4 regions of the Cohnella abietis genome follow, and region 4 is predicted to be linked to each of the others. Evidence: predicted binding sites of a transcription regulator. Region 4 holds the regulator's gene; each other region holds the start of a gene.
What was found. The regulator LexA, encoded in region 4, represses DNA repair genes until DNA is damaged. The targets are predictions, from matches to a motif close to CGAACATATGTTCG.

Region 1 (6,216 bases), 720 kb from region 4:
CAAATTCGCTGGCATCGGAGAATCCGGTCTAGAGGATTTGTTAATTGATCTCATACGTGACCAGCAGGATCCAACGATCGCTCCCTACGCCAAAGAAGGGGAGGTTGCCATTCGGGTATCGACGAAAGCAACGGATTCAGAAGAAGCCTCTCGGAAGCTTGAGGGTGTACTAACTGAAATCCGCGGTCGGACAGTGGCTTACTTGTATGCAGAAGAGGACATCCCTATTGAAGCTGCGATAGTGCGTTTACTATCCGAGAAGCAGCAGACATTAACATTGGCTGAGAGCTGCACGGGAGGTATGGTATCTGAGCTCATTACCACAATTCCTGGCAGCGCAGTTGTTTTTCTTGGTGGGATTGTGACCTACAGTAATCAAATGAAAATGCAGCAAGTGGGCGTTCCTGCTGAACTGCTTGAAGGGGACGGTGCACCGGGGGCAATTAGCTCGGAGACTGCTGCGGCAATGGCGGAAGGTATGCGACTTGCTGCAGATTCTGATTTTGCATTGTCCATAACGGGCAATGCAGGTCCTGCAGCGGCTGAGGATAAGCCGGTTGGACTAGTCTATGTGGGCCTAGCTGAGCGGGAACGTGAGACTCGGGTTGAGAAGCTTCAGCTATCCGGTGACCGCGAGGGCATCCGCCTCCGTGCAACTAAGCGGGCTCTCTACATGCTGTGGCTGTCTCTAACCGGTCGTGGCTAGGTTAGAGAGATGTTGGTAGCTTAGTCGGTTGTGGCAAGGCAAGAGAGAAGTCCTGGTTGCATAGTCGATCGTAGCTAGGTGAGAGAGAAGCGATGATAGTTTAGTCGGTCGAAGCTAGGGAAAGAAGTGTTGGTAGCCTCCCTAGCTTAGTCGGCTGTTGGAGTTTTCCTCTTATGCCCATTATCCCGTTAGCTCAGGTTAGCTATGAGGGTTGTTGATAATGCAGGTGGCGAGGTTGAAGGCTAGCATCGGTTATTTGCGGCTTATTTCCATTATCCCTGAGACTCAGGTAACAAGCCCACCAACAAGCCCACCAACAAGCCCACCAACAAGCCCACCAACAAGCCCACCAACAAGCCCACCAACAAGCCCACCAACAAGCCCACCAACAAGCCCACCAACAAGCCCACCAACAAGCCCACCAACAAGCCCACCAACAAGCCCACCAACAAGCCCACCAACAAGCCCACCAACAAGCCCACCAACAAGCCCACCAACAACCACCAACAAGCCACCAACAAGCCCACCAACAAGCCCACCAACAAGCCCACCAACAAGCCCACCAACAAGCCCACCAACAAGCCCACCAACAAGCCCACCAACAAGCCCACCAACAAGCCCACCAACAAGCCCACCAACAAGCCCACCAACAAGCCACCAACAAGCCCACCAACAAGCCCACCAACTATCTCGACCACGTATGTCCATTATCCCTAAGGCTCAGTTGATGTCCTCGTCACTAATAGTCTTTTTATATTGGAAGTTCGCTTGAAGCAAGGGCACAGCTTGTCTAATTTCTACATAGAGCATTGAAAGCTACTTATGGACTCCTCGTCGAAATAGCGCACTGAGGGTTACTAAGGTAGCCGCAAAAACTCATTTTTGGCCGAATAACGCACTGAGGGCTACTAAGAGTGCCGCAAAAACGCGTCCCTGGACGAATAACGCACTGAGGGCTACTAAGAGTGCCGCAAAAACGCGTCCCTGGACGAATAACGCACTGAGGGCTACTAAGAAAGTCACAAAAACGCGTCTCCGGACGAACAACGCACTGAGGGCTACTAATAGAGCTGCAAAGGCTCGTCCCCGGACGAACAACGCACTGAGGGCTACTTAATCCGTCGCACCGGAGCTTCAGCACTGAAATAGAGAACTGCCAACTACTTATCTTTCTCCAAAGTGGCTAATACGCAAACGATATGGTACACACTCCAAGTAAACTCGACCCATCGAAACCATTTTAGTAGAAATGCATATATAGTGTGTACGTTCTGAGTTAAGGGGATAATGTGAATACGAGGTTGGAGATAGGGGTTTGCTTGGCACATTAGGTGTGTTGCTGGGAATATGATTCTAGTTTTTCTGTTGTGAAAATTGTCGATAGTTGTAAAAATTTTGGAATTGTGATATGGTTAAATAGAAAGTTGCGGAAGAACCGTGGCGAAGTTTAACTTTGCTGCGGTTCTTTTTTTGTAAAAAATCGAACAAATGTTCTTAAAATGCTTGGCAAACGTTTGGAAACAAGGTATGATAAAACTATCAAAGAAAAGGATGTGGGTGTCTTGTCAGATCGTCGCGCCGCATTAGACATGGCTTTGCGCCAGATTGAAAAGCAGTTCGGTAAGGGTTCGGTAATGAAACTTGGAGAGAATGCACAGCTCGCTGTTGAAACGGTTTCCAGCGGAGTTCTCGCGTTGGATATTGCTCTTGGCATAGGCGGATACCCACGTGGGCGTATTATAGAAGTGTATGGACCAGAATCATCAGGTAAAACGACAGTTTCCCTTCATGCGATTGCTGAAGTTCAGCGCGCTGGTGGTACTGCAGCATTTATTGATGCAGAGCATGCTCTTGACCCGGCATATGCCAGGAGTCTTGGCGTCAATATTGATGAGCTATTGCTATCTCAACCGGATACAGGTGAGCAAGCCTTAGAAATCGCTGAAGCCCTCGTTCGTAGTGGAGCAGTCGATATTATCGTTGTTGACTCTGTAGCAGCATTGGTTCCTAAAGCGGAAATCGAAGGAGATATGGGTGATTCCTTCGTTGGTTTGCAGGCACGTCTAATGTCACAAGCTATGCGGAAGCTTTCTGGAGCTGTTAGCAAGTCCAAATGTCTTGCAATCTTTATTAATCAGCTTCGTGAGAAGATTGGCGTTATGTTCGGTAATCCAGAGACGACTCCGGGTGGACGAGCTCTGAAATTCTACGCAAGCATACGTCTCGATGTTCGTCGTGTTGAAGCTATTAAGCAAGGCAATGATGTGGTCGGTAACCGGACTAAGATCAAAGTCGTGAAAAATAAAGTAGCGCCGCCGTTCAAACAAGCGGACGTTGATATTATGTATGGTGAAGGCATTTCCAAAGTAGGTAGCATCATTGATATTGGTGCTGAGCAGGATATTATTCAGAAGAGCGGGGCATGGTTCTCTTATAATAGCGAGCGTCTCGGTCAAGGTCGCGAGAACGCGAAGCAATATTTGAAGGATAACCCAGAGATTTCTGAAAAAATTGAGAAGCAAATTCGTGAAGCCCTTCTGAGCTCCTCGATAGTAGCTCAAGCAGGTTCATTAGCAGCAGATAATGTTGATGATGATAGTGAATTTGAAGAAGAAAACTAAGTAGCAAGAAAGCACTATAGCAAGAAAGCACTATAGCAAGAAAGCACTATAGCAAGAAAGCACTATAGCAAGAAAGCACTAGCACTTAGCATTCTCAGAACTGAGAAGTCATTATTTATAACATGTAAGGCGGCGTATTTTTGCCGCTTTTTGTTTTAAATGGAATTGGAGGGGGATCGGATGAATATACCCAAACGCGCAAGCGGACGCAAAAACTGGGGAGATGGTCACGGGGAAGACGGATTGCCTACAGGGGAGGCAGCTAACTCTAAAGCTAGCAGATGGTCTAACGCTGGGAATGTTGGCCAAACTGGCCAAACTGGACAAGGTGGATATGGTAGGCATAGCGGAAATGCTGGCCAAACTGGACAAGCTGGGCATAGTGGGAATGCTGGAGAAGCTGGACAAAGTAGATATGGTGGGCATAGCGGGAATGTCAGCCAAACTGGATATGGTGGGAATGCTAGAAATGGTAGGCGTGGCGGATATGGCGGATATGGCGGATATGCCGGAAATGCAGGAAATGCCGGAAATGCTGGGAATGCTCAGAATGATGAGGGATCGGCAATGGAAATGTCTGTGGTCGGAGCTGAAGTGATAGCGATTGAGGTGCATCCTAAGAAGCCTCATATGTATCGTGTAATATTGAAGCTGGAATTTGATGAATCACAAGATGAGGAAATGGGGGGAATTGAGACTGATTTAGATGTCGTGCAGGAAGGGCAGCTTACCGTGGTTTGGGCGGATGAGGTGGATGCTCTTATTGCAGGTGCTCAAGCTGCTGGGAAGAGTAGCGGAGCGGGAGAGACTTTAGTAACTATTCATGAGGATACGCTTGTTAGCTGGCGACTACTTAAAGGTCGGCGGTTGACGGCTGAGGAATATGAAGTATTAAAGCTAGATGAGCAGAAGGAAGAGGCTTATCGGTCATCGTTGATGATGTTGGAACGCAAAGCGAGGACAACGGCGGAATTGTCCAAGGCGTTAAAGCGCAAAGGATACGCCCCAGAGGTCGTAGAAGGTTGTTTACAGCGTCTGCAATCCCGGAGGATGTTAGATGATACCGCCTATGCAAAACGCTTCACGGAGCAGCGTGCAGTGGGACAGCGTAAGGGTCGTATGCTGATTAAGCAGGAGCTTATGCAGCGTGGAGTAAGACGTGAGGATGCAGAGGAAGCAATCGGAGAGTTAGATGAGCAAATTGAGCACAATTCGGCACTCGCATTAGCGCGAAAAAAATGGCCTAATATTAAAGGAATTGACAGGGAACGAAGGCAAAAGCTGATGACGATGCTTCTGCGCAGGGGATTCTCTTTAGGGATTGTTAAAACCGCGGTACAGCAGGCCATTTTGGAGTTGGAAGAGGAAGCTGTGGACACTGATTATGAAGAGGGTGGGCTATTCGAATCGGAATATATGGAAGATTAATGGTACAAGGCTCATCGGTGTCGTAAGTTACATATGAACCTTGCTTGACAATCTAATTTATCAAAAGATAAAATGAATTTGTAATTAATCTTACCAACTGAACGTTTTTTCCTTCCAAAAGACGATTCGGAACGTGTTAATTCGACCCATTATGCTTTGTTCAAATGTAATCAAGCGGTTTGAAAACCGGACAATCAATTGAATAAGTGTCCCCAAGCGATTGCCTTGGTGATGCAACGAGGAGGTGAAAGACCATGATAGATTCATGGATCTGGATCGTAATTATTCTCGTTGTTGGCGTCCTTTGCTTTGGGATCGGTTATGTCGCACGTAAATCCATTGCGGAAGCCAAAATTTCTAGCGCCGAAGCGGCTGCCATTCAGATCGTTGAAGCTGCCAAGAAAGAAGCGGAAGCCGTTCGTAAAGAGACGGTGCTGGAAGCCAAAGACGAGGTGCACAAGCTCCGTAATGAAGCGGAACGCGATATTCGCGAGCGCCGCAACGAAATTCAACGCCAGGAAAGGCGACTGCTGCAAAAAGAAGAGTCGCTGGATCGCAAGCTAGAGGCGTTGGAACGTAAAGAGGAGCAAGTCGCCAGCAAAGAGAAACGGGTTGAAGAAACCCAAGATCAAATTGAATTGCTACACAAACAACAGATGCAGGAATTGGAGCGCATTTCAAACCTAACGACAGAAGATGCCAAACAGATGATTTTGTCGAATGTGGAGCAGGAAGTGCGTCACGAAACCGCGCAGCTGATCAAGGAAATCGAGCACCAAGCGAAAGAAGAAGGCGACAAGAAAGCTCGCGATATTATCTCACTAGCTATTCAACGTTGCGCCGCGGATCACGTGGCGGAAACAACGGTATCCGTTGTAACGTTGCCTAACGAAGAGATGAAGGGTCGAATTATCGGTCGCGAAGGCCGTAACATCCGTGCACTTGAGACGTTGACGGGGATTGACCTCATCATCGATGATACGCCGGAAGCGGTTATACTATCAGGTTTTGATCCGATTCGACGTGAAATTGCACGGACTTCACTGGAGAAATTGGTGGCAGACGGACGTATTCATCCGGCTCGCATCGAGGAAATGGTGGAGAAATCCCGCAAGGAAGTCGACGAAAGAATTCGCGAGTATGGCGAGCAAGCTACTTTTGAAGTAGGCGTTCATGGTCTGCACCCAGACTTGATCAAAATTCTCGGTCGTCTGAAATTCCGGACGAGCTACGGTCAGAACGTGTTGAAGCACTCGATGGAAGTTGCCTATTTAACTGGCTTAATGGCTGGAGAATTAGGAGAAGACATCACGCTTGCTAAACGTGCCGGCTTACTTCACGACATCGGCAAAGCGCTTGACCACGAAGTGGAAGGCTCGCATGTCGAGATCGGCGTGGAATTGGGCAAGAAGTACAAGGAACATCCCGTGGTTATCAACAGTATTGCGTCCCATCATGGCG
Region 2 (6,216 bases), 2.6 Mb from region 4:
TATTTGTGGGGATGCGCTAAGACGCTCTGGGAAGCTGGCTCACGATACGGTAGTGACGACGGTTATGGCGAATATCGGTTTCTTCAAAGCGGCGGAGACGCTTGGCTTACAGACGGCTAAGACAGCTGTTGGGGATCGTTACGTGATGGAGGAAATGGTTAACGGTGGATACAATCTGGGTGGAGAGCAATCCGGACATGTAATCTTCCTTGATCATAGTACGACTGGAGATGGCATACTTACTGGCTTGCAGCTGGTTGACACGGTTGTTGGCTCTGGCAGGAAGCTAGGCGAGCTCAAGCAAATGATGCGAAAGTATCCGCAGGTGCTTGTAAATGTTCGTGTTGCTGATAAGTCGCGTTATCCGGGTAATACGGCGATCGCCGAGGCAGTTGCAACTGCGGAAACGGCGCTTGGTGATAATGGACGTATTCTAGTGCGTCCTTCTGGAACGGAAGCATTGATTCGTGTCATGGCTGAAGGACCGGAGCGGGAAGAAATTGAACGTCATGTAGCGGCTATCGTAGAAGTCGTGAAAGCAGAATTAGTTTAAGGGAAAAGTTAGAGGCTATAGCTATTATTCATATTGTATAAAAAGCCCTCGGTCATTTGACTCGGGGGTTTTTTTCGTAAGGTGCGGTTTTTCGAGGAAGGTATTCAATTGTTTCCATTTTCGTAGGAAGTCCACTTAGATATTCAGAATTTTACTTGTTGAATCATGTCATTTCCGAGGAAATAATGACGGAGAGGTTGCAACCCTCATACAAAACGAATAAGATAAGGAGAATATATTCTAGAATGGAAGGGCAGGGTAGTGAGGAAAAGCAAGAAAAGCGCCAGAACTTGTCGAAGCATGACGTATTGACGAAGGGCAAAGGATCAGGGACGGGAAAGCTGATCTGAGCGATAAACTTCAGCATTGCGAATCATGTGGCCGACAAGTTGACGAGGTGGGGGTGTTCGAAATATTCGGCGGGGACCTTCCCGGCTTTCATCGGAGCCGACAATCGGAAAACAAAACGTTCAGGGCAACCGGACGTACAAAAATCCGATACGATGTTGAAAATGACAAGATTGCATGGGATAGAAGATGTCCGGCGACCTGTAACCGGTCGCTTGAGTGGCATAGCGTGAGATGTTTATATCAAGGTGAAAGCCTGAAGTTTAAACGCTACGGATTGCTGGAGTACGAATATCCATTAGGGATCGTCTCGATAGCTTTCTGTATTTGGAAAATGCTTATTTGGAGTTTCCATTATACGGCTTATGCCGCTCGCTCGGCTTGGTTGCGGTCTCTCGGATTAACCTGAGAAACCAAAACGGAGGCTTATATAAATATGTGCGGAATCGTTGGATATATAGGATTTAGAGAGTCGCAGCCCATCTTGCTGGAGGGCCTTAAGAAGCTGGAATACCGCGGGTACGACTCTGCGGGTATCGCTGTTTTTACAGAGCAGGGCTTGGAAGTAACGAAAACAGTAGGACGACTGATGAATCTTGAGAATCGGTTAAGTGGAGAGCCATTACGTGGAACAGTTGGTATTGGACACACACGCTGGGCAACACATGGTAAACCTTCGGATGTGAATTCGCACCCGCACACAGATAATACTTTGAAGTTTTCCGTTGTGCACAACGGGATTATTGAGAATTATCTGGAGCTTAAAGAAGAGTTGATTCATCAAGGGCACCGTTTCTTGTCGGAGACGGATACCGAAGTCATCTCACATTTGATCTCTGCTGAGTATAACGGTGATATCGTAAAGGCTGTTCAGCGGGCTGTTAAAAAAATGCGTGGTGCGTTCGCGCTTGGCGTACTGACTGAATATGAGCCGGATCGTTTGGTCGCGGTGCGTTATGCTAGCCCACTTATCATCGGCGTTGGTGATGGGGAGAAATATATTGCGTCTGATATTCCAGCGATTCTGGAGCATACGCGCGATATTTACATTCTCGAGGATGGCGAAATGGCTGTATTAACGAGAGATGGCGTTGAACTGCTGACAATCGAAGGCGGCTCTGTGGCTAAAGATATTTTTCATGTGGATTGGGATCTGATGACCGCTGAGAAGGGCGGCTATGATCATTTTATGCTTAAGGAGATTCATGAGCAGCCTAAGGCGTACCGAGACACGATGCGTGGTCGTATTAGCGAAGACGGCCGTTCGGTCCAATTGCCTGAGCTCAAGATTACTCCAGAGCAGCTTAAGAAGATTAACCGTGTTCATATTGTAGCTTGTGGTACAGCGCTGCATGCAGGGTTAGTCGGTAAAAATGTCATCGAGAGCCTAGTAAGGGTTCCGGTTGAAACGGATGTTGCGTCTGAGTACCGCTATCGTTCTCCGATTATTACGCCAGAGACACTTGTTATCGTGGTTAGTCAGTCGGGAGAAACAGCGGATACGTTAGCTGCTCTACGTGAAGCACAGCGTTGTGGAGCACGCGTGCTCGCCATTACGAACGTTGTAGGTAGCTCTGTTGCTCGGGAAGCCGATGATGTGATCATCACGCTTGCTGGACCTGAGATTGCTGTAGCTTCTACCAAAGCTTACTCTTCTCAACTGATTGCTTTCTTCCTGTTCGGTACGTACTGGGCACAGACGGTTGGTTCGCAGGACGAAGAGAATGTTGCTTATTTACTGGCAGCCATGCAGTCGTTACCAGAGCAGGTGGAGCATATCCTGGCTCAAGCGGAAACTATTAAATCCGTTGCTGAATCGATCTCTCATCATAGCAGCCTGTTCTTCATCGGCAGGGGCATCGATTACGCGATAGCAATGGAAGGCTCCCTTAAGCTGAAGGAAATCTCGTATATCCACTCCGAGGCTTACGCCGCTGGTGAACTTAAGCACGGTACGCTAGCGTTGATTGAGGAAGGCACTCCAGTCATTGCACTGCTCACACAAGAGGATCTCTACGAGAAAATGATTAGCAACATTAAAGAGACCAAAGCTCGCGGAGCCAACGTCCTAGGCATTGTGAATGAAGGAAACGAGGTAGAGGTAGCGAAGTCAGTCGATCGCCATTTTGCGATTCCTCGCACATTGCCGCTATTGACTCCAGCCCTGTCTGTTATTCCATTGCAGCTTCTTTCCTACTACGCTTCTCTCGCACTTAGACATGACGTTGATAAGCCAAGGAATTTGGCTAAGAGTGTTACTGTGGAGTAGGGGATATTATAGCATTAGAATTATTTGTGACTCATTACAATAAAGTTTTGTTCTGAACAATAAAGTTATGTTCTTGATGAGAGTATTACAATAAAGTATTGTTCTGATCTCGAACAAGAATTATTGAATAATTAGAAAATACCCGATGATGCTTTACTAGATCATCGGGTATTTTTATGAAGGAGCTATTAAATGTCGGGCACTATAGGTGAGCGTGTAAAAAGGATCCGTAAATTAAACCAGATGACTCAAGTTGATTTCTCTTCATCATTAGGTATTTCACAAGTGACGACTAAGTGAAATTGAAAAAGATATAACAAAGCCATCAGCAGATACATTAATTGCATTGAGGAAGAAATTTGGGGTTGATTTGAACAAGCTTTTAAGCGATTTAGATTAAAAATATTGTTTTGAAATGGATGTTCTTAAATAGGTATATCCAATATTGTGTTCGGTTAGTCTAGTGATAATCAAATCATGGTTCTTTTAGCTTAATGTTAATCTAAATAAACAAGCATAGAAGGTGTTTTTATGATTAAGGATCAAGACGAAAGTGCTCTATGGGACTTGGCTGTGATAAAGCGGGAAATACTGTCGAATTTTTAGTAGAGCTGTTTTCCTCGTTTTAGATACTGCTTGCTGAGTAACATGAAGCATCACAGCTATCTCACTATCCTTTGAAAGCGCTGAGTATGCGAGCGTAACAACGATTTTTTGTTTGGAAGTAAGGTTAGAAAAGCCCTCATACAAGCATTCATTGTTTAACTGCTCTTGAAAAACAGTAGGATCTACGGTAACCTGCGGTAAATCATCACCACTGTAAACAAAAGACAGCATTTCACCAATCTCTGCCTCTTCCTCATCCGAAACTTGTTTATTATAAATAGTAAGTTCCCTTTCCTCCGAACGTTTAACTTTTCTGACGAAATCTATTCTCCCGTTGGTAATCAGTGAATTAAGATATTTGGTGAAACGAAGAGCAAAGAAATGTTTTTTAAACGAGAGATTAAGTTTTTCCAGGTTTTCTGGAGTGGTATCGTCAAAGTATTTGCGAACCAAATTTACGTTCGTAGGGTGTGAGCAAAATCCTCTGAGAACAGGATGTTGAAGTGCTACCTCGACATCAAAAAGAGGGGAAGGAGTATGATTACTTTTTCGCATAAGAAGTCATTCCTTTCGACTAAAATTGATTTTAGATTCCTACTTAATACAGTGTCATAACCATCAAAAAGTACAACCACTTAGGAACAAATGTTCCTATTTAATTATAAATTCTTCTGTCCTTTGTGAAAAGGTTTGAATACCATAAATTATGAAAAACGTTATATAGACGAAACAAATAAGGCACAGTGTGCGTTTTATAAAGAGAGGGGATGTTAACATGCTCTAGGATGCTCTCTATGATAAAAAACCATTGAGTTATTAAGTTGGTCCCTTCGAATTCCAGTATGGTTCAGATATATACATCATAATTAAATGAATGATCTAACCTAAGGAGGAAATACGATGAAGAAGACCAAAACTGCGATTGTTTTTTTATGCCTAGTTTGTATCTTTATGATTCTATCCGGATGTAAGTCATCTGAGGATTTGACTCAATCAACAACTGAAGAACAATCGGATTTACCGATTGATCATTCCGTTAGTATTGATAAGGGTTCTAGCCAGCCTGAAAATCCAATACCTACAGAGACGACAAATGATCAACAGCCTCAGTACATAGATGAAAGTAAATATGAAGGCGATGAATTAGGGATCGTCAAGACATTAAACAATATGCAGAAAGCGTTATACGAAAAGGACGTTGAAGCATATAACTCACTCGTTGCAGTAGATGGGACTCCAGTTAAAGTAGAGTCAGATTTTAATGGGTACTTTGTAAGTTTCGACACATTAGACTTCACAGTGAAACCTGAACCTACACCTCCTGATGGTGCTATACCTGTTTGGATAGAATATACAGAGAGGGTTTATGGAAGAGGGGGAATAGAGAAAGACAAGCAACTGTTTACATTTGTTTTCGAAGATGATACCTGGAAATTACTGTACTTAGCTGATTATTTGCGGTTTTAAGATTGAAAAATGCGCTTTATCACAAATTGTGATAAAGCGCATTTTTATTAAATCTTAAAAACCACTGCCATTGTACCATGTAGTAGGGTTAACCCGTACCATGCTGTACACTGGACGGGGAGTGTTGGGATCTGGGTCCGGTTGATAAGATTCATCAATCAGGAAGGAGCCGCCTGGAACTTGACGTTTGTAGCGCAATTGGGAAGAGCCGCCACCATCTAGGTGTGATTCAATACAATAAAGTGTTGTTCTAAACAATAAAGTATTGTTCTTCGAAAAGTAATTACAATAAAGTCTTGTTTTAATTGAATAAGCAAGTACATCATGGGTCGTTCTGAAAAGTCATTTTCAGGACGACCATTTTTATTAGTGAGGTATATAGTATGGAGGCAATCGGTATTTAATGGATGCGCGATACAACTTATATGTTGAGGTATTTGCGAAGTGCACTAATAGAACGTTAACTGAAATCTCCGTGAGCGAATTAAGTGATATTGAATAGAGTTTTATCAATGACAAAGGTTAAAGGCTGACTGGAAGATGAAGATCAAAAGCTTGAAGATCAAAGTAAAAAGCTGTTTTGAAGATCAAGATCAAAGGCTGCTTGAAGGTCAAAGTCAAAGGCTATCTTTTAAAGTATAGATCAAAAGCTGTTGTGACGACCAAAGTCAAAGACTGTTTTGGAAGGTCCAGATCCAAAGCTATTTGAAGATTCAGATCAAAGGCAGTTGAAAGGCAAGGACAAAGAAATCGAGCATAGCGAAATCGGAGAAGTCGGTGACATCAGTTAACACCCTATTCATGCATCGGGCCATTCGGCCCTCGGTCCGGGCAGAAGTTGAAGCGGATTCGACTGGAGTAGTTCAGATTACAGGGAAGTGGAATGCATTAAAGGGAATCCAATAGACTATAAGAAATTCAGGAGCAACTCCACACATGCAGAAGTTCTGTAGATCATCCTGAATGTGCTGAA
Region 3 (6,216 bases), 1.1 Mb from region 4:
TGTACGGTGACAAATACAGGCGACAAAAAAAGTCGGCAAATTATTCGTCGTGCGGTCCGTAGAAATCCGGATGCTATCATTGCGGTCACTGGCTGTTATGCGCAAACATCACCTGCAGAAATTCTTGCTATTCCAGGTGTCGATCTCGTTATTGGAACTCAGGATCGCGAGAAGCTGATGACTTTTATTACAGACATTCACAATGACCGCAAGCCGGTTAACGCTGTTCGTAATATTATGAAGACTCGGGAATTCGAGGAGCTTGATGTACCGGATTTCGCTGAGCATACACGTGCATTCCTCAAAATCCAAGAGGGCTGCAACAACTTCTGTACTTTCTGCATTATTCCTTGGTCTCGTGGGCTTTCACGTAGCCGCCAGCCGGAAAGCGTTATTGAGCAGGCTAAGCAGCTTGTTAGCTCCGGGTACAAGGAAATTGTGCTCACAGGTATTCACACTGGTGGATACGGTGACGACTTGGAAAACTACCGCTTAGCAAATTTACTTGCCGACCTCGATAAGATCGAAGGCTTGGAACGGATTCGTATTAGCTCTATCGAAGCGAGCCAGATCGATGAGAAAATGATTGCCATTCTTAACAGCTCACCTAAGATGTGCCGCCATCTCCATATTCCTCTTCAAGCGGGAGACGACGATATTTTGAAGAGAATGCGCCGTAAATACACGACGGCAGAATTCGCAGAGAAAATTCGTTTAATCCACGAAGCTATGCCAGGAGTAGCAATTACGACAGATGTGATCGTTGGCTTTCCAGGAGAAACACAGGAGCAATTCGAGAATGGCTTCCGTTTTATGGAGTCGTTGAAATTTGCTGAAATGCACGTGTTCCCTTATTCCAAACGGACGGGAACTCCTGCGGCGCGTATGGACGAGCAGGTAGACGATGAAGTGAAGAATGAGCGTGTGCACCAGCTTATCGACTTGTCTGAGAAGATGCAAGCCGCCTATGCCCGCGATTGGGTAGGCAAGGTGCTTGATATTATTCCTGAACGGGCAGCAAAAGGCATGGAAGAAAAGGGCTTAATATCGGGTTATACGGACAACTATCTTCAAGTCGTTCTTAAAGGTGATTCATCGTTGCATGGTAAGCTCTGCCGCGTCCGTATTACGGACTCCGGAGTTAATGAATGCCAAGGGGAGCTTCTTGAGGTGTTGGAGTCAGACAATCACGAATTAGCAATGCAAGCATAGCAATTAATTAAGATTTCATCGAAAGGGCAGGAAGGCACCCATACCTCCTGTCTGAGATGAGATCTTTTTATAATGGGAGAATCATAGGGGGGATTGTTGGAATGAACATTGAAATTTCTGCAGGTGGCGTCGTGTTTCGTCGGCTTGATAGTCAGCTAGAAATCCAGCTTATTGAGGATCGTTTCGGTCGAATGACTTTGGCCAAGGGGAAGATGGAGCCGGGAGAAACAATAGAGCAAACTGCATTGAGGGAAATTCAAGAGGAAACGGGTGTTACAGGAACTCTCGCTGCTCCTTTGAACATTATTACATACGTATATGAGCATGCTCAGCTAGGTACGGTTCAGAAGGAAGTTCACTATTATTTAGTTGAGGCTGGTGACGATCCACTCAAAGCGCAGGTTGAGGAAATATCAAATGTAGCATGGTACGAGCCATTGACAGCATGGAAGCTGCAGCAGGATTCCGGCTATGATAACAACGATGAGGTATTCCGGCTTGCCTATGATAAGCTCGGAGTTGAAATCGTATAGGCTAACCAATATCATTTTGCAATTAAGTTGCATGCGGATTTGATGAGCGCCAGATAGGCAAGTATGCTATAGGTAAAGCAATTAGAGAACAAATGACATTAAAAAGTGTCTGAGCATGTGCGATCTGGGCCGAAGGATCATCGGGAGAAATAGAGGCTGCTGCCGTGTGCAGGAGCCCAATTAAGGGATAAAACAACAATGCGCCACTTATGTTAAGGGCAAGCTGCGATAAGGCGACAAAGCGACCACCAGAGCCACCGCTTAGAGAGGCGACCAATCCCGTGAAGCAGGTGCCAATATTCGCCCCTAGAACGATAGCGATGCCAGCTTCAGGGGTAATTGCACCGGTGGCTGCTAGTCCCATACACATGGCAATTACAGCAGCACTGGAGTGGACGAGTGCAGTTAGTACAGCGCCACCGATGATCCCCCATAGCCAATTGTTGTTAGTGAGTCGCATAAGGGTGTCGAAGGTATCATTTTCCTGCAATGAAGGACCCATTCCTTGAAGTAGCTTAAAGCCGATTAGTAGTAACCCGAAGCCTGCAAGCGCTACAGATACATAACGTAAGGAAACTCCCCAACGAGGAGCAGCCGAAGGTGTTCTCAGCTCATTCTGAATGTATGTAATTGTCCATACTATAGAGGCAATGATGAGAATGGGAAGGCCAAGTTGGTGGAGCTGAAGGCTCATGAGCTCAGTCGTTAAGCAAGTTCCTACATTCGTCCCTAAAATAATGCCAAAGCTTTGGGAGAAGGAAAGCCAGCCAGCATTGACGAAGCCGATTGTGAGGACAGTTACCGCTGTGCTGCTCTGGAGCAATGCTGAAGCGGTCGTGCCAACTGCAAAGCCCCGAAGGGGCGTCGAGGTTGAACGAGAAATCCAAGTGGACAGTCTATGGCCTGCCCAACGCTGAAGAGAGATTTCCATGACCTTCATGCCAGATAGCAGCAGTGCAAAACCTAGCAATGATGGAATAATAAAGTTTAATATCATAAGGACACACCTCACAATAAGACTATGCAAAGCAAGGACAAGTTTATGATTGAATAAGGAGTGGGTAGTAGTGAGCATTCAAGCATCGGTTTGGTTAAATAAAGGACGGCGCCCCCGTTTGGAGGAAGGTCATCCGTGGATTTTTGCTAATGAAATTGCTAAGACAGAAGGTGAACCGACACCGGGACAGCTAGTTGAGGTAAAGGATCATCGAGGGCAGCTACTCGGAACGGGCTATTGGAATCCTGCTTCTCAGATTACAGTTCGCATCGTTGCTTATGGAGCGCTGGAAGCTATGGATACTTCATTCTTCCACAATCGTTTTGAGAGGGCACGTGCACACCGTTCTCGATTCCTTGGTGAAGAAACCTCATGCCGCCTTGTATACGGAGAAGCGGATTTCTTGCCAGGCTTAGTTGTTGACCGTTTTAACGACATATTGGTTGTACAGGTACTTACGCTTGGAATGGAGATTGCGAAGGAAGCCTGGCTTGCTGCTTTGATAGAGGTTTTTGCTCCTCGTGGCATCTATGAAAGAAGTGATGTGGGAGTTCGTACATTGGAAGGCTTGGAAGAGAGAACTGGTGTGTTGTATGGGGAATGCCCAAGACATGTCGAGATCGTGGAAAATGGCTTGAAGGTGCAGGTTGATATTGAAGCTGGGCAAAAAACCGGCTATTTCTTCGATCAGCGTGAGAATCGTGCGTCCATCAAGCCATTAGTAAAGGGCTGGGGTAGCCGGAGCGGCATTAAGCTTGTGACTCAAGTGTCGGATGACGGGGTTAGTCAAACGATTCCAGTCAACGAGAAGGGAAGTACAGTCACCTTCCCTTATTGGGATGGGGCAACTGTGCTAGAATGCTTCGCCCACACGGGCAGCTTCACTCTGCATGCGTGCGATTACGGCGCGAAGAAAGTTACCTGTCTCGACATTTCTGAGCATGCTTTAGTAACGGCCCGTCATAATGTGGAAATAAACGGCTTCACGGATCGCGTTGAGTTTGTTGCGGCCGACGCATTTGAATATTTACGTCAGCAGGTAGCGGGACGTGATGAACGTCAGACGAGAGCGAATGCCAAAATTTCTGGTATTAAAGTAGATACCTCCAAGCCGCTTGCTTCTGAGGGTAGGACTTGGGATGTTATAATTCTAGATCCTCCTGCATTTGCGAAAACGAAACGGGCTGTTGAAGGTGCTTGTCGTGGCTACAAGGATATTAATTTACAGGCGATGAAGCTGCTTAACGAAGGCGGTTATCTTGTAACAGCAAGCTGCTCGTATCATGTTCGGCCTGAGCTTTTTCTGGAAACAATCCAAGAAGCAGCGAAGGATGCGGGCAAGATCATCAGACGGATCGAGTGGCGGGGAGCAGGGAAGGATCATCCTCAGCTTGCTGGGGTCGAGGAAGGTCATTACTTGAAATTTGGTATTTTTGAAGTGCGTAGTCGCAAGGAGCTTTAATACGGTCAATGTATATTGTTAAGAAAATGTTAGCGAAAAGAAGAATGGATTTAACTCGTTTCGGGAACATTTCTAACGTCTCTAGATTATCTTAATAAATAGAGGCACGGAACGGGAGGGTTTTATATGGTGCATGAGGTTATATTATTCGGGAAACGTGCTGTTCCATTAGAAAATAGGGCTAAAGCACTTAGCAGCCGGAGCAGGTTCAACAACCGTATGCAGGATATGAAGGGTGATCTTGAATTTCGCCGTCGCTGGAAGCATGTAAGCTATATTGAGCTTTGGACAGACGCAGCTATATTTAAATATGATGACGGCAGCAAATGGTATATGAATATTTCATAAACGATGCATAACCGTTAATTAATATAAAGAACACATCACCTATAAGAAGGGGGTGTGTTCTTTATATTGCGAGCGAACGCCTGTGCGCCTTTCGGTGATTGTGGTACAATGAATGTCATATGAGATTAGCTGTTCGGAGCTAGATGGAGGTTTATTAAATGTCACTTCGGCTTATTACGGGACGTTCCGGAAGCGGAAAAACAACATATTGCTTGGACGAAATACGGGGCAAGCTGCTGCAGGATTCACAAGGTGCACCCTTGATTTTACTTGTCCCAGAACAGGCAACGTTCCAAGCCGAGTATGCCATGGTAACGACTCCTGGACTTAATGGATTCATGAGGGCGCAGGTACTGAGCTTTCGCAGGCTTGCCTTTCGGATTATGCAAGAGACGGGTGGATCAGCAGTCATCCCGATTCATGACAACGGTAAAGCGATGCTTTTACATAAAGTGCTGGAAGCTCGTAGAGAAAGCTTACGTTTATTTCGTGGTGGCAAGGCAGAGACAGGACTTATTTCTCGCATTAATGACCTTCTAACCGAGATGAAGCGTTACGGCATAAGCAGTGCCAAGCTTTCAGAGCAGGCGGTGGCTGCAGCGAATCAGGCTGAGCGTCATAAGAAGACATCGCTTTTAGCGGACAAGCTGCATGATCTTTCTATGATTTACTCCGAGATGGAGCAGCAGCTCGTCGGTCATTGGCTAGATGGGGAAGATATGCTGGGCTGGTTGGCTAAAGGCGCAGAGAGCTCCTCCTTCTTGAAAGGATCAGAAATATGGTTGGATGGCTTTCATGGCTATACCCCTAACGAATATGCTGTTATAGAAGCTCTTGTTAAGAAGGCGGACAAAGTGTCCGTCACTCTATGTTTAGATCAGCCTTATGGAGCGGGAGAGCGACCAGACGAGTTAGATGTATTTCATCCGACAGCAGAAACCTCAGCTCAATTGTGCGAAATAGCTCAGTTGGCTGGAGTAAAGCTAGAAGCGCCCCTCGTCCTTAATCCAGAAGTGCTTCCACGCTTCAAGGACAATCCAATGCTAGCTTTTCTTGAACAAAATTGGAGCAACCGTAGACAATGGAACGGGGATGAAATGCTTTTGCAGCCTGAGCATCCTCTGTGTGGACTTTCATTGCATGCAGCAGTCAATCGTAGGGCAGAGGCTGAAGCCGTTGCCAGAGATATGCTGCGCCGAGTTAGGGAAGAAGGAAGCCGCTGGCGGGACATGGCCTTATTCATTCGACGTATAGAGGATTACGGAGATTTGTTAGCTGCCGTTTTCGGAGACTATGGTATCCCTTATTATCTTGATGGGAAAAAATCTGTCTCTCACCACCCTTTTGTTGAGTTTATCCGTTCAGCTCTAGAGTGCGTAACCGGCGGCTGGAAAGCGGAAGCTGTATTTCGCTGTGCGAAGACAGATTTACTTGGTACACCTGACAGGCTAATTACCCGCGATGAAATCGACCGATTGGAAAATTACACTTTAGCGGCGGGTATTGATGGATGGCGTTGGAAGTCCCCCCAAGCTTGGTTTTCGTTGTATCGAGGAGATTTGGAGGAAGAAGGAGTCTCTAGTCGTGCCGAGGAGACGATGAAAGAGCTGCTAGAGGTTCGGGACGCACTGTTAAAGCCATTGCTTTCCTTGGAGGAAAGAATG
Region 4 (6,216 bases):
TTACTTCCCACTCAACATGGTGCAGCTCTGAATATGCTTTTAATCTTTCACTCATAAGACCCAACGGATAGCGATTCATTAAACGTGAAAATACCCAGTTAGCTCCCTTAACGGATTCAACGATAATATAACCCGGTTGAACCGTAATTTTGCGTATTTCCGTTGGTCGCAATGTTTTGTAGCCGGTAAACTTCCGAGTTTCCAGCGTATCACGACTAACCGACAAATAAGGACGACGTAAATAGTAGAAAATGGCCAATACGATATAACAGCCTATCGTCACCCAGAATAGCGTCTGATCCTGCATAAAGTTACTAGACCATGGCTGAGCCATAGTGATATAAAGCAGAATAAGCATGAGCAATAATATCGGAACGATATAATTACGACCTCTAAAACGGTCTATTTGCGGCGCGTTAGGACTGATTCCTTTCTTGCCATCCTTTTTACGGCGTTTGTTAATTTGCTTTGAATTTTTCTCGACCATTCGTTCCCATGAGCGGGACATAAACTTCCTCCTTGTTTTTAACGTATCTCGCTACATAGATGTAGAAGCACGTTATCATCATGATGCTTCATGTGTTAATTATTCATTGTACCTTCTCCCAGCGGCCTCAGTGTTTAATTGTTGGCTCGTCTTCCACGACCTCAATGCGGTCCAATTCCTGGCGGAAGTTCTGCTTGAAGATATCAATATATTGACGACGGAGCTGTTCGCGTTCAGCTAACTCACTCTCGTTCAAGCCCTCGGTTTTATTTTTACGGGATAATTCATTAATTCTGTTAATCAATTTTTCCATGACATTTACACTCCCTTTCTTTAACGATACAGCAAGTAAAAATGCATTATTCTTTTCTAACTCATCTACTCAAAGCACCATGAGCACCCAGTGGGTACTGTAGCCGCTTTTTCTTGCCATCTCTATACTTTGCCATTTCCGCAGATAGGTTGTCAAGAAAGGTGGACAACAAAAAAAGACCGGAAATAGCCGGTCGGGAATAATCGTACCCTGTAGGGGTTTAGGAAACAATTGTAGCTGGAATAATGACTGTCTGTCCTATCGTTAAATCAGAAGTGGCTAATCGATTACGCTTTAATATCTGATGGATCGCTTCCCGGGTATCCAATGTATTCTTCTTATAGGTATTAGCTAACCCCCAGAGCGTATCGCCGCTGTCTATGACAATCACTAGCTCCTCCTGAGTAGCAGGCACGATTGCACTAGAAGAGGCAGAAGTATGTACACGTGCAAAGCCGCTGAAAAGCACGACAAAAGCGAACAAAAAGAACAAGCTTCTTGCCCATTTCCAATTACGCATAACGAGAGTCCCCTTATGCGAAGAAAACCGTCCAGACTTAAAAGAAGCATCATTATTATGTATTGAAGAAAGTGGAGCTGAGCTGGACGTTACCCATAAATGCACCATTAAGTTCACCCCAAACATTTGTTCTGGTAACATCGTAACACGAACATATGTGCTAGTCAACTATTTTAGGAACATTTGTTCTGTAGAACGAATGTTTGTGCGAACTCGAGTTCTGTGCTATAATTTGTCATAATGAAAACTGATACATAGGGAGGGCTTGGCGTGTCCAAGATGTCCAGTCGCCAGAATTCTATACTAGAATTCATCAAGAACGAAGTTCGTGACAAGGGGTATCCCCCTTCCGTCCGTGAAATTGGAGAAGCCGTAGGCTTAGCATCCAGCTCAACCGTACACGGTCATTTAGACCGTCTAGAGAAGAAGGGTTTAATCCGCCGGGATCCTACCAAGCCTCGTGCAATCGAGATTCTTGGGGATGACGATGATTCTGACTATAGATTCTCGTCCTCTGTTAGACCTATCCCCTTACTGGGTAAAGTAACAGCGGGCTTGCCTATTACAGCTACGGAAAACATCGAAGAATATTACCCCCTTCCCATTAGCATGGTAGGCGATCAGCCGGTATTCATGCTATCCGTTATGGGAGACAGTATGATTGATGCTGGTATCCATAATGGTGACTATGTAATCGTTCGTCAGCAGCCTACTGCAACCAACGGCGATATCGTAGTAGCTATGACGGACGATAACGAAGCAACTGTTAAGACCTTCTATAAGGAAAGAGACCATATTCGTCTCCAGCCTGAGAACGCAAGCATGGAACCTATTCGGCTTCCTAATGTCAGCATTCTTGGCAAAGTCATCGGCCTCATTCGTTCTTTCCTGTAAACAAGCCATTATAACTAAACAGGCAACCCCCTCAGACATTCGTCTGGATGGGTTGCCTGTTTTTAATTGGAAACTATTCCCTACATTCCTCGTATAACTAAACAAGGAGCTGATTATTATGATTATCTTCGCTTTCCTGTTCATAGCCATGGCGCTACTTAATATTTTCTTTCCTGCATTCGGCTGGTACTTAAGATATGGCTGGATGGTTAAAGGAGATTCTGAACCCAGTGATGCCTACTTACTCATGAGTAGGATTAGCAGTATTGTTGTCCTAATTGTGTTCCTGTTCGTCGTTCTTCCTAACTTCTAATTAACGATGCTACCTCAAACACTCCTAAAAACGAACGTCTGCATTTTTAATGAGCTCATTTCTCGTTCGTAATATAAGGTTAGCCATCCTTTGCCGTTTCAGATAATAAGGGTGAATACATCATGAGTGCATTATTCTCGGTAATAAATTCATCATCAATCAACTCGCCCGCCTGGTTGAAGACGCTTCGATGAAGTACGTTGCGCCTAACGTAACCTCCCCAATACTGCTGCTCGATGCGATGCTTCTTCTCATAGATTTCGTAGGTATATAATGATTTCTCAACTGCACGCCACTCCCCTCGCAGAACATGATCTTTCAACTCAAGACGAAGCTGATAAAGCGTAGTAGTTGGATTCGAAATCATAAGATCCAAATAATTATAAGCACAAGTCGCCCCACTACCAAAAGGTTGTGTTCGGTTTGTATCCGGAAATGCATCGTAACTATGCCGATGACGTTCCATGACTGCTAGCGGTGTGTGCAACGTCATCCAATAAATCAGGTTCGAAAGCTGGCAAAGACCTCCGCCTATCCCTGGCTTGAAGCCGCCATAAAACAACAACATGCCCGGGACATAACCTTTACGCGCTGTTGTTTTGCCGATAAGCTTCCAGTATGACATCGTTTCACCCGGCGCAAGGAGGAGCCCATTTAGACGCTTAATCGCAAGCGCCAGATTGATTTCTTTGTTATATTGGAGCCACATATCCACGTCCTTTAGCTTCCGAAGCGTTGGTGTTTCATGATGAAATACAATATGTGCAAGTGGGTCTTGTGAGAACGTTCGCGCGAATGGAATACCATCAACCAACCATCTAGCATATCTTCGCCAAGTATAATAAGTTTTCCCGAACATAAGTCGTAGCTTGGATCTCGAAATTGGTTTCTTCATGTCTACATCGATCCTCTCTAGGGGTTCGTTGTGAGGTAACCTTCTTCATATGCAAAGCGTACGCTTTTTATGTATGTGGACTAAATCCTTGGATTCGTTTTTCTGCTTAATTAGAAAGTCATTTTTTCATTTAGTTTGTCTTTCCATTAATATTCCAGTAACCCCCTGATAGTTGTTCATTCATAACTGGAAAAGATGTTCCAGCAACGACTTCACCATTCGCTAAATGTACATAAACTTCAGTCTTACCTTTGGACTTAGCGTTACCACTTTTGTAGTTATCCAATGGGTGATTTTTTACGATAAACTTTTCCACGGATACAGTTTTGCCATATGCCGGTTTAGGGTCGTTTCCAGGGAGAGTCCAGTACATTGAATAAGGTAAAGTTTTGACCATATCTTTTGTTAGAACGTATGTTGAAACATTACTTTCATACGACAAAACTATGTAACCTTCCTTTTCAATATATAATTTTGCGATTTCAGCATTTTCGGTAAGTTCCTGGTTTTCGGTGGCTCTGCACCCAGATAATATCGTTACTACTAATAATAAAATTATACACAGTAACCTCTTTCTCATTGATGAATCGCTCCCTTATTTTCATTAATCCAATTTATTTGGACGAGTGTATGTGTCATAACAACCATTTCTATTTTTCTTTCTCATCTCTTGTTTTATAGGTTCTTTACCAAATAAAACGAATTCACATCAAATTATGTTGCAATTTAGCTGCCCGTTTAAGCTACTATCCTTACCCCTTGTCAAACAATTAACCCCCTTAATAATGTCTTCATTGTATTTTCACAAGCATAAAGCTGAACACCGTCCTTTCACGGCTTTCAACGTTTATGTCGGAGATTATTCAGAAATGGATTGCCTTTCATATGCTTGGCTTGCGTGACTTATGGCTTACGAACTCAGTAACTCTTATTTGATCAAAATCTAATGGTTTTATATTTTAGCGAACTCCACACATCCTATATCAAGTAAAGTAGCACCATTCCTCCTATATTTCACTCAATAGCGCCACTGGAGTTCGTAAGAAAAAATAAGTAGGCAATTTATTGCTAATAAGCACGATACGATTCGTTAGCTAGGAAACACATCCCTCTTGCATGTGCTATGCCTCAGGATAGGTCGTAATCGGTATCCGGATTGTAGTTGGTTGCGAGATGCCGTAGGCGAGATGATAATCGGTAAGCGGATTGTAGTTGACTGCGAGGTGATATAAGCGAGATTGAAATCGGCATACGAATTGTATTGGGTTGCGAGATCCCGTAAGCGAGATCTTATTCGGTATGCGGATTGTAGCGGGATTGGAAATGCCGTAAGCGAGGTAAGCGAGGTCGTAATCGGTATGCGAATTGAAGTGGGTTGCGGATTGCAGCGGAATTAGCGGAAGTTGTGAAATTCGGTGGGAGGGCGATAGGATACGATAGATTATTCTTTGTATTGTCACTACCCTTAATCGATGAGAAAAAGAGGGGATGTATCTCCTGTAGGAGCGAAGCGCTTGCCTTTGAAATCGTGAAATCTCCTATTTAAGAGTTTACCCATTCAGATTTCACGATTTCAACAGCACCCGTAGGGAGATACATCCCCGCAAAAACTACAATCGATTTAAAATATACAAGGCTGCTCAAAAGTTTTCACCTTTGAACAGCCCCTATTAGCTTTTAGTACATCGTAAGGTACTGATCACGTTCCCATTGATGGACTTGTGTTCGATACATATCCCACTCGATTTCCTTAAGCTCGTAGAAATGGCTTAGTGCATGATCGCCAAGCACGTCGCAGATGATGTCATCACGAAGCAACTCCGTTAGAGCTTCCTTAATGTTAATCGGCAAGCTAGGAATTCCAGCTTCTAGACGCTCTTCCTCGCTCATTACGTAGATATTGCGATCTACTGGAGCTGGAATTGGTAGCTTATTCGCAATACCATCCAAGCCTGCTTTCAGCATAACAGCAAGCGCCAAGTATGGATTAGCTGCAGGATCTGGATTACGAACCTCGATACGAGTACTCAAGCCACGGGATGCCGGAATCCGAATCATCGGGCTACGGTTACTCGCGGACCAAGCTACATAACAAGGCGCTTCATATCCAGGAACAAGACGTTTGTACGAATTGACCGTAGGATTAGTAATTGCAGCAATACCACGAGCATGCTTAAGTACTCCAGCCATATAATGGCGAGCTTCATTGCTCAAGCCAAGCTTATCATTAGCATCGTAGAATGCATTTTCGTTTCCACGGAACAATGATTGATGGCAATGCATACCAGAGCCATTCATCCCGAACAAAGGCTTAGGCATAAATGTTGCATGCAGCCCATGCTGACGAGCAATCGTCTTCACGACGAGCTTAAATGTCTGAATTTGATCGGCCGCTTTAATTGCCGGAGCGTATTTGAAGTCTATCTCATGCTGTCCCGGTGCAACCTCATGGTGAGAGGCTTCGATCTCAAAGCCCATCTCTTCGAGCATAAGCACGATATCACGGCGACAGTTCTCACCTAAATCCGTAGGGGCAAGATCGAAATATCCACCTTGATCGTTAAGCTCCATAGTCGGATTGCCCTTGTCATCGGTTTGAAACAAGAAAAACTCCGGTTCAGGACCAACATTCATCGTTGAATATCCCATATCTTCAGCCTCTTGAAGAGTACGCTTCAAGATTCCACGTGGATCGCCAGCGAAAGGCGTCCCATCCGGCATATAAATATCACAAATGAGGCGAGCAACCTTATTTTCAGTCACCCATGGAAAGATGACCCAAGTGCTAAGATCT

Region 1: the regulator LexA is predicted to act here: its motif matches at 2,188-2,201, upstream of recA (recombinase RecA).
Region 2: the regulator LexA is predicted to act here: its motif matches at 4,415-4,428, upstream of KCTCHS21_RS26565 (sigma-70 RNA polymerase sigma factor region 4 domain-containing protein).
Region 3: the regulator LexA is predicted to act here: its motif matches at 4,626-4,639, upstream of addB (helicase-exonuclease AddAB subunit AddB).

What each region holds. Positions count from the first base shown of each region.
Region 1 is NZ_AP019400.1:4,206,362-4,212,577, reverse strand. It holds gene KCTCHS21_RS18400 (competence/damage-inducible protein A) at 1-706, shown strand, start outside; gene KCTCHS21_RS18395 (hypothetical protein) at 992-1,414, opposite strand; gene recA (recombinase RecA) at 2,269-3,327, shown strand; gene KCTCHS21_RS31185 (hypothetical protein) at 3,551-3,925, shown strand; gene KCTCHS21_RS18385 (regulatory protein RecX) at 3,895-4,755, shown strand; gene rny (ribonuclease Y) at 5,010-6,216, shown strand, end outside.
Region 2 is NZ_AP019400.1:6,077,860-6,084,075, reverse strand. It holds gene glmM (phosphoglucosamine mutase) at 1-553, shown strand, start outside; gene glmS (glutamine--fructose-6-phosphate transaminase (isomerizing)) at 1,338-3,170, shown strand; gene KCTCHS21_RS32060 (hypothetical protein) at 3,472-3,570, shown strand; gene KCTCHS21_RS26565 (sigma-70 RNA polymerase sigma factor region 4 domain-containing protein) at 3,729-4,331, opposite strand; gene KCTCHS21_RS26560 (hypothetical protein) at 4,677-5,243, shown strand.
Region 3 is NZ_AP019400.1:4,606,493-4,612,708, reverse strand. It holds gene mtaB (tRNA (N(6)-L-threonylcarbamoyladenosine(37)-C(2))-methylthiotransferase MtaB) at 1-1,212, shown strand, start outside; gene KCTCHS21_RS20340 (NUDIX hydrolase) at 1,314-1,745, shown strand; gene KCTCHS21_RS20335 (Na/Pi cotransporter family protein) at 1,768-2,742, opposite strand; gene KCTCHS21_RS20330 (class I SAM-dependent rRNA methyltransferase) at 2,813-4,204, shown strand; gene KCTCHS21_RS20325 (hypothetical protein) at 4,331-4,552, shown strand; gene addB (helicase-exonuclease AddAB subunit AddB) at 4,711-6,216, shown strand, end outside.
Region 4 is NZ_AP019400.1:3,488,046-3,494,261, reverse strand. It holds gene KCTCHS21_RS15035 (hypothetical protein) at 1-508, opposite strand, end outside; gene KCTCHS21_RS15030 (DUF896 domain-containing protein) at 615-800, opposite strand; gene KCTCHS21_RS15025 (LysM peptidoglycan-binding domain-containing protein) at 1,021-1,320, opposite strand; gene lexA (transcriptional repressor LexA) at 1,591-2,214, shown strand; gene KCTCHS21_RS15015 (DUF6199 family natural product biosynthesis protein) at 2,333-2,527, shown strand; gene KCTCHS21_RS15010 (VanW family protein) at 2,607-3,434, opposite strand; gene KCTCHS21_RS15005 (hypothetical protein) at 3,553-4,002, opposite strand; gene glnA (type I glutamate--ammonia ligase) at 5,100-6,216, opposite strand, start outside.